Regions from separate parts of the Nesterenkonia aethiopica genome, predicted to be linked through region 2. Evidence: riboswitches for the same ligand, from Rfam matches in the RefSeq annotation. Region 2 holds a riboswitch; the other holds the start of a gene.
The links. Region 2 has a riboswitch for thiamine pyrophosphate ahead of ABD658_RS11095 (3-oxoacyl-ACP reductase). Riboswitches for the same ligand answer to the same signal wherever they lie in the genome.
Positions count from the first base shown of each region.

Region 1: it holds a riboswitch for thiamine pyrophosphate, as region 2 does, so the genes downstream of both, thiO (glycine oxidase ThiO) here and ABD658_RS11095 (3-oxoacyl-ACP reductase) in region 2, are expected to answer to the same signal.

Region 1 covers NZ_BAAAVT010000003.1:306-4,533, reverse strand. Annotated here, with positions in the region: gene moeB (molybdopterin-synthase adenylyltransferase MoeB) at 1-105, opposite strand, end outside; gene ABD658_RS02430 (thiazole synthase) at 98-907, opposite strand; gene thiS (sulfur carrier protein ThiS) at 912-1,151, opposite strand; gene thiO (glycine oxidase ThiO) at 1,157-2,383, opposite strand; TPP riboswitch at 2,373-2,479, opposite strand; gene ABD658_RS02415 (macrolide 2'-phosphotransferase) at 2,546-3,445, opposite strand; tRNA gene ABD658_RS02410 (tRNA-Gly) at 3,541-3,614, opposite strand; gene ABD658_RS02405 (class I SAM-dependent methyltransferase) at 3,708-4,228, shown strand, end outside.
Region 2 covers NZ_BAAAVT010000014.1:1,042-5,269, forward strand. Annotated here, with positions in the region: gene ABD658_RS11090 (AAA family ATPase) at 1-551, opposite strand, end outside; TPP riboswitch at 1,138-1,233, shown strand; gene ABD658_RS11095 (3-oxoacyl-ACP reductase) at 1,326-2,174, shown strand; gene ABD658_RS11100 (LLM class flavin-dependent oxidoreductase) at 2,177-3,532, shown strand; gene ABD658_RS11105 (aminotransferase class IV) at 3,513-4,228, opposite strand, start outside.

The sequences.
Region 1 (4,228 bases), on a different contig from region 2:
CAGCTGCGCCTCCGGACCGAAGCCGGTCAGCGAGAGGTGCCGCTGGAAACGTTCCAGCTGGGTGCGGGAGAGGTCGCTGATCTGGGTCCGGCGTGTCTCAGTCAACGGTGCCGATCCTTCCTTCCATCGCGGAGGAGGCCAGGGCGTGACGACGGCGCGGGATGCGCCCCGCCCCGGCGGAGAGCCACCCGGACTCCACGGCCAGCCGCATCGCGCGGGCCATGTCAGAGGGCTTCTGCGCGCGGGTGACCGCGGAGGCCACCAGCACGGCGTCGCAGCCCAGCTCCAGGGCCAGTGCGGCCTCGGAGGCGGCCCCGACGCCGGCGTCGAGCACCACCGGCACGTTCGCCCGGGAGGCGATGAGCTCGATGTTGTGCGGGTTCAGGATCCCCAGGCCGGTGCCGATGGGGGCGCCCAGCGGCATGACGGCGGCCGCGCCGGCCTGCTCCAGGCGCACCGCGGCGGCCGGGTCGTCGGTGGTGTAGACCATGGGGATGAAGCCCCGGTCAGCGAGCTGCTCGGTGGCCTCCAGGGTCTCGATGACATCGGGCAGGAGAGTGTGCTCGTCGGCGATGACCTCGATCTTGATGAGGTTCGTCTCCAGGGCCTCACGGGCCAGCTCGGCGGTGAGCACGGCGTCCTTCACGGTGTAGCAGCCGGCCGTGTTGGGCAGCACGTCGATGCCGAGGCGCTCCAGCATGGCGAACACGCTGGTCTTAGTCTCCGGGCTGTAGCGGCGCATCGCCACCGTGGTCAGCGTGGTGCCGGAGGCGATGAGCGCGCGCTCCAGGGCCTCCAGGTCGGTGATGCCGCCGGTGCCCATGATGAGCCGGTTGGCCAGGGTGTAGTCGCCCACCTGCAGGGGCGGCGGGGTGGTCGGCGCAGTCTGTGCGGTCTGTGCGGTCATGCGTTCACCCGCCCTGCACTGCGGTGACGATCTCGAGCTCCTCGCCATGGCTCAGCGTGGTGGACGCCCAGGCGCTGCGCGGGACCACGGCGGCGTTGATGGCCACCGCCACGCCCAGCCGGCCGCCGTCGGCGGGGGTGCCGTCCGGGTTCAGCGGACGCCCGGTGGTGTGGGCGACGGCGTCGACGACGGTGGCGCCGTCGTCGAACTTCACGTCTTCCTCGTTGATGGTCACGGTGAGCATGTCTCTCACAATCCTGTGGGGGTCATCTGTGGTGCGGTCAGCGAGCGGGTGGGGCTCATATGGGCCAGCATCCGGCGGTCCTCCTCGCTCAGGGCCGCTCCGCCGTCGTCGCTCAGCAGGGCCGCGGCGAGCCGGGCGGCCAGCGGCGCCAGCAGGATGCCGTGTCGAGAATAGCCGGTGGAGATGACGACGTCCGGCGCCTGCTCGCAGCGGCCCAGGTACGGGATGTCATCCGGGGTGCCCGGCCGGGCCCGGGTGGTGATCTCCACCAGCTCCATCTCCTTGACGCCCGGCAGCACCGCGACGGCGTCGTCGAGCAGCTCCTGCACGGAGCCGGCGTGGGTGCCGGGCAGGCTGTCCTCCCGGGAGGAGGCCCCGACGACGAGCCCGCCACCGGCCCGCGGCACCAGGTAGACGCTGCGTCCGGCCACCGTGGCCCGGACCGTGGCGCCCAGGATGTGCTGCTCCCCGGGCAGCAGCTGCCCGGAGCGGACCTTCAGGCGCAGCACGTCCCCGTGGACTGGCCGCAGATCCAGGGGCGTCTGCTCGGGCAGTCCGGCGATGTCCGTGTAGCCGAGCCCCGGCACCAGGAGGATCTTGTCGTCGGTGAGTTCGGTGCCGTCGTCGAGGGTGAGCCGGACCCCGGTGCGCCCCGCCCCGTCGGCGTGGACGGCGGTGACGCGGGCCTGGATGAGATCGGCGGGCGGGCCGGCGTCGGGGAACCGCGCGGCGTCCAGCGGCGCCTGCAGGGCCTGCACCGCACAGTCCGCCAGCAGCCGGGGGTCCACCTGGTGGTCGCTGGGGACGTCCCACCCCTTGGAGATCCCGGGCGCGAGGCCCGGCTCGCGACGCCGCAGCGCCGAGGAGGTCAGCGGCTCCACCTCCATGCCGTGGGCCTGCTGGACGGCCACCAGCCGGGCGACGGCGTCGCGGTCGGACCGGTCGGCGGCCAGCAGGATCGTGCCGTTCTCCCGCCATCCGGTGGGGGCGTCGACGGCGGCGGCCAGCGTGGCCAGGAAAGCGGGGTACTCCGCCCGAGAGGCGGTCATGAGGGGGTAGAGCCGGTCCTGGCCGTACTGCACCTCGCTGATGGGGGCGAGCATGCCGGCAGCCGCGTAGCTGGCGCCCTGGGCGATGTCCGGCGCGATCACCGTGACCCGGTGCCCCTGCCGGCGCAGGTCCCACGCCGAGAGCAGACCGACGACTCCTGCTCCCACGACGGTGACGCCCACATCTCCTCCTCACGGCGGCATGACCCGCATCGAGTCCGAGTGGTCGGCGGCTTCGCCCTCTCAGCCCGGCCTGCCCGGGCTCCCACGGAATTCCAGTTCCATTCTAGGGGGCGCCGAGGAGGTACGCCGAGCCGGGGGCACGACGAATTCTGGACGAGACCCTCAGCCCGTCGCCTCGGGATTCAGCAGCGCCGCGGCGGCGATCCGGTGCTGCGGATCTCCCGTGGTGAGCGCGAACATCCCGTAGGCCACCGGGGACGCGGCCCACAGCTCATGGCAGTGCTCGGCCAGCTGAGGCCACACGGTGCCGCCGGCCTCCTCGTAGGCGTCCACCGTGACCTGGAACGCCTCCTGCCCGGCGATGGAGAACTGGTACGAGAAGTCCCGTCCGGGGTCGTCCACCCGGGCGGTGGTCCAGTCCAGGATGCCGGTGATCTGCCCGGTCTCACCGAGCAGGATGTGCGCCGGGTACAGCTCCCCGTGGGTCATGACAGCACGCTGGGGCCAGAGCTCATCGGCGTCGAGCCAGGTACGCCACCGGGCCAGCAGGTCTGAAGCCACGTCGAACTCGGAGGCGACGACGTCGATCTCCTCCTGCCAACGGGCCCGAGAGTCCTCCGGGCTGCGGACCTCCAGCCCAGCGGCGCGGGCCTCCTCGGGGTCGATGCTGTGCAGCTCGGCCAGGAGTCGGCCGAGCGCGGAGGCGAACTCATGAGACTCAGCATCCATGTGCCACTGCGGCTCCCCGCCACGCAGGGTCAGCCCCGGGTGCCCGGGCAGCGCTCGGTAGGCGATCAGCTCCTCGGAGTGCACCTCCCAGGCCGGGACGGCGACGCTCAGATGAGGGCGCACGAACTCAAGGATGCGGGCCTCCTCGTCCATGCGCGGCAGGACGTCCGGCCGGCGCGGCACCCGGAGGACCCATCGCTCTCCCGCCGCATCATGGGCGAGCGCCACGCGGAAGTCGAGACCCGCGTCGACGATCTCGACGCTGTTCTGGTCGAGCGCCAGGCCATGCCAGACGGCCCGCTGGATGACGTCGTCGAGAGCTGAGGAGTCCATCCGTTCACGCTACTGGCGCGCTCTCTCTGCGGCAATGCGCACAGGGGCCGAAACGTGATCAGGGGTGATGCATCGTGTGCATCACCCCTGAGTGGTGGAGCGGATGACGGGAATCGAACCCGCGTCGTCGGCTTGGGAAGCCGAAGCTTTACCATTAAGCTACATCCGCGCAGAACCCGGATCCGCGGACCCGAGGAACTTCTGAGTAGAGATTATCACTCCTGGGCAGGGTGATTTCCAATCGGCCGCTACGGTGACTCTCATGGCCACCTCCCCGAGCACTGACGACGCCGACTGGGCCGCCTTCTATCGGCGCACCGCCGACCGACCGCCCCGCCCCCTGCTTCGTGATGCTCTGGCGCACCTGTCCACCGCGGCCCGCCGAGCTGGCGATGTCCACCATGCAGTGGACCTGGGCTGCGGCGACGGCACCGAGACCCTTCACCTGCTGAGCGCGGGGTTCCACGTGACCGCGATCGACCGTGAGCAGACTGCGGTGGATACGGTCACCACTCGTGCCGAGGACGCGGAACTCGGTGACGGCCTCACCACCGTGTGCGCCGACCTGTGCTCAGCCGACCTGCCGCGCGTGGACTTAGTGCTGGCCTGCCTGAGTCTGCCGTTCCTGCGGGAGGACGATCTGGTCGAGGTGTGGCAACGCCTCCTCGCCTCGCTGCATCCTGGCGGGATCCTGGCCGCTCAGCTCTTCGGCGACCGGGACTCCTGGGCCACCGGCGAGACCGCCGTGGAGGGGATGACGTTCCACACCCGCGACGACGTGGA
Region 2 (4,228 bases):
TTCGCGTCTTTGCCGCGTGGTCCCCGCAACGCGGGGATCTGCAACAGTTGGACCGTGTCGCGCCAGGTCTCTTCGAAGTTTGTCTCGCGGCTGTCGTATAGCGCTAGGAATGAGGAACCGAGCGATAGAAGTTCGTGCGTCGGAAGGAAGACGGGGGAGTCAGGGAGGTCCTTGGCAGGGTATGTCTCCGTAGCGACCTCGCGCTTGGCGGTGCTGGCGAAGCTGAAGACGAGGGGGTTACTGATTCCCTGATACTTGATGCCGACCTCGGCGCGGGTGCGGCCACGGGCGCGTCGGGTGAGACGCCCGAGTTGAGTCGGACGAAATACGCCGTCGAGCTTGGCAGCAATTTCGGTGTTGAGATCCCGCTTGGTCAGCTGGTCGGCATCGTGGAGCACCTTCGTGCCTGAATACAGCAACTTAAGGAGCTGAGACTTGCCCGCGGCGTTGTCGCCGACGACCACGTTGAGGTTCCGAGACAGGTCGATGTTCACGTCGTCGAAGGGGCCGAAGCGTGAGGCGGTCAGCTGTGCGATGGGATGAGTCGCCATAGCGCGAGTATACGTGTGCGGGAAGAAGCGATGGCTGTGGTGACTCCCCTGGCGCGCTAGCCTTCCGGCGTGCTCGAGGCCCGCCCGGCCCACTTGCAGTGTGCATCATGCGGCAGAACGTTCAGCAGTTGTGCGATGGACGTGGGCAAGAGAACTCCGCACAGTGTCCGAGGGTCGCTGTGACGACCTCCTCATTCTTCTCATGGCGGAGCTGGAAGATTCTCAGGCCCAGGCGCGTGTTGGACCGTGGGGCGTTGCTTTTCTCACATCTTTCACGAACGCTCCGGGAGCGCGGGCGGTCATGGGGCCATTTCGGCATCGTCGAGGGGGCGCTGGCTCACGCGTCGGTTCGTCGACGTCGACAACTGCCAACGCTGCCTGCTCGCCGCTGACTGCGGCTTCCTGGCTTGACCTCTACCGAACGTCTGAAGGGTCAGGAAGCCCCACCCTGGATGGATGGCCAACATCGAACCCTCCATGCTGGGTCTGCGATTCACGGGAACCGTGGGTGCATACAAGAGGACCGCGGCCGGGCCCGCCCCGCCGTCACCGACTGGCTGTGACGCCCGCCATGTGATGAGATGAAGGCTGTGACACGGGGTGCCGCGCACTGCGGCTGAGATGACACCCGTCGAACCTGATCCAGTTAGCACTGGCGAAGGGATTGTCCGGCATGTGCGGCGCTGATCCGCACGGCGCCAGACCCGGTGACCTCCATCGGTGTCCAGTGCGCATCGCCCGCGGGCCGCCTTCGCCTCGAGACGAGAGGCAACCATGAGCACCGACACGGCACTCAACGACGCCGCACCCACCAGCACCGCGTCCACCACCGAATCCGCCGCCGGCCCCCACGACGGCGCCCTGCCCCTGAGCGAGCAGGTCGTCGTCGTCACCGGCGGCGCCCGCGGCCTGGGCGCGGCCCTGACCGCCGCGTTCCTGCGCGAAGGCGCCCGCGTGGTGGTCAACTACCACTCCTCGCAGTCCGCCGCCGACGAGATCGCCGCCGCCCACCCCGAGCAGGCGCTCGCGGTGCAGGCCGACGTCCGCGACGCGGAGCAGGTCCGCAGCCTGATCAGCACCGCGCGCGAGCACTTCGGACGACCGGTGACCACGGTGGTGAACAACGCCCTGGTGGACTTCGCCTTCACCGGCGATGCCCGCTCCAAGGCCCACGAGATCACCGCCGAGGAGTTCGAGGCGCAGTTCGCCGGTTCGGTGACCGGCCCGCTGAACCTCATCCAGGCGGCCCTGCCCGGGATGCGCGAGGTCGGCCAGGGCAGGGTCATCACCATCGGCACCAACCTCTTCCAGCACCCGGTGGTGCCGTACCACGACTACACCGCGGCCAAGGCTGCGCTGCTCTCGCTGACCCGCACCTTCGCCGACGACCTCGGCCCCGACGGCATCACCGTCAACATGGTCTCCGGTGGGCTGCTGCGCACCACCGACGCCTCCGCCGCCACCCCGGAGGAGGTCTTCGACGCCATCGCCGCGGGCACCCCGCTGCGCAAGGTCACCATCCCGGAGCAGCTGGCTGACGCCGCCCTGTTCTTCGCCTCCCCGTGGTCGCGCGGGGTGACGGGGCAGAATCTGATCGTCGACGGCGGGCTGGTGAAGGGCTGAGCATGGGAGCGGTCGCACCGGAGGTCAAGCTGAACCTGTTCCTCTTCGGCGTCGGGCACCACAAGGCCGCCTGGCGCGCACCGGACTCTGCGGTGGAGCGGCTCGGCGACGTCGAGCACTACATCGAGCTGGCACGCCTCGCCGAGCGCGGAAAGCTCGACGCCGTGTTCTTCGCCGACGGCCACTCGCTGGGCATCGGCGCCGTCGAGGACGGACCCACCTGGTTCCTGGAGCCGCTGACGCTGCTCTCCGCCATGAGTCAGCACACCGAGCGGATCGGGCTGGTCAGCACCGTGTCTTCGACCTTCTGGACCCCGTTCCACGCCGCCCGGCTGCTGGCCAGCCTGGACCACATCAGCGGCGGGCGCATCGGCTGGAACGTGGTGACCTCCATGTTCGACGCCGAGGCGCAGAACCACTCCTATCCGTCCATGCCCGCTCATGCCGAACGCTACGGACGGGCTGAGGAGTTCATCGACGCCGTCACTCGGCTCTGGGACTCCTGGCCGCAGGAGTCCCTGCTCCACGATCGAGACGGACGCTACGCCGACGGCGGCCTGATCGCTCCCATCGATCATCAGGGTGAGCACTTTCAGGTGGCCGGCCCGCTGAACGTGCCGCGGCCGCCGCAGGGCCGGCCGGTGCTCTTCCAGGCTGGGGCTTCGGACCAGGGTCGAGACCTGGCCTCCCGCCATGCGGAGGCGATCTACGCGGCCGCCTATGACGCCGAGGCCGCGCGTGACTACAGCACTGACATCCGGCGCCGGCTCGCCGCCGCAGGCCGCGACCCCCAGGGCACGGCGATCATGCCCGGGCTGGTCACCTATGTGGGCTCCACCCTGCAGGAGGCACGCGCCAAGCAGGCCGCATTGGATGCACTGCTGCCCACCGAGGCCTCGCTCCGCCAGCTCAGCGTGTTCATCGGGCAGGACACCTCGGACTGGGAGCTGGACGCGCCCGTGCCGGAGCTGCCCCCGTTGGAGGAGTTCACCGGGCCGCAGGGTCGCTACGCGACGATCCTGCGGATCATCGCCACCGAGCGGCCCACTGTCCGGCAGCTGCTGGGCCGGCTGGCCGCCGGGGGAGGTCACTGCACCATGGTGAGCACGCCGGAGTCGATCGCCGATGAGATCGAACACTGGGTGGACTCGGGCGCCGCCGACGGCTTCAACCTCATGCCGCCGGCCTTGCCGGGGAGCCTCGAGGACTTCGTGGACCATGTGGTCCCGGAGCTGCAGCGTCGCGGACGGTTCCGCACGGACTACATCGGCACTACGCTGCGAGACCACCTGGGGCTGGCCGTGCCCGAACGGAGCACAGCCGTACCGGCTGCGGCGTTCAGTCCAGCGGGTGGCTGACCGGCAGGTCCTCGGCCAGCAGGTCGATCAGCTCCGCGGTCAGCTCGTCGTCGACGGCCAGCTCGGCGTCGTCGAGACGAGCGATCGGCGAGACCAGCCGCACGGAGGAGGCCAGGAAGACGTGGTCGGCGTCGAGCAGGTCCTGCGGCGTCAGCGGCCCATAGCCGAGATCCCAACCGGCCTTCTCGGCGGCGGCGAAGATCGCGCCCTGGGTGGTGCCGGGGAGGATCCCGGTCTCCAGTACCGGGGTGATGAGGCGGCGGGCTCCGTCCGCGCCGCGGGTGACGATCAGCACCGTGGAGGTCGGGCCTTCCAGGACCTGGCCGTCGGAGGTGGTGTAGATGACGTCGTCGAAGCCGTGGTCCTTCGCCCAGCGCAGGGAGGCCATGTTCACCGCGTAGCTGAGGGACTTCGCCCCCAGCAGCAGCCAGGGTGCGCGCTCCGCCGCCGTGGAGTCGTAGCCGCGGTCCAGCAGCGTCACCGCCACCGGCTGCCCGCGGGTGGCGCGCATCGCGTCGGTCACCGGGGTCAGCAGCGCCCAGTAGGTGCCGGCGAAGGCCGGGTCGTCAGAGGCGGGCTCACCCTCCACACCACGGGTGGCCACCAGCTTGATGGTCAGCTCCTCGGGCAGGGCGCCGCGGGTGCGGTACTCCTCGAGGCCCAGCTCGACGGCGGCCCGCCAGCTGGCCGCCGGCG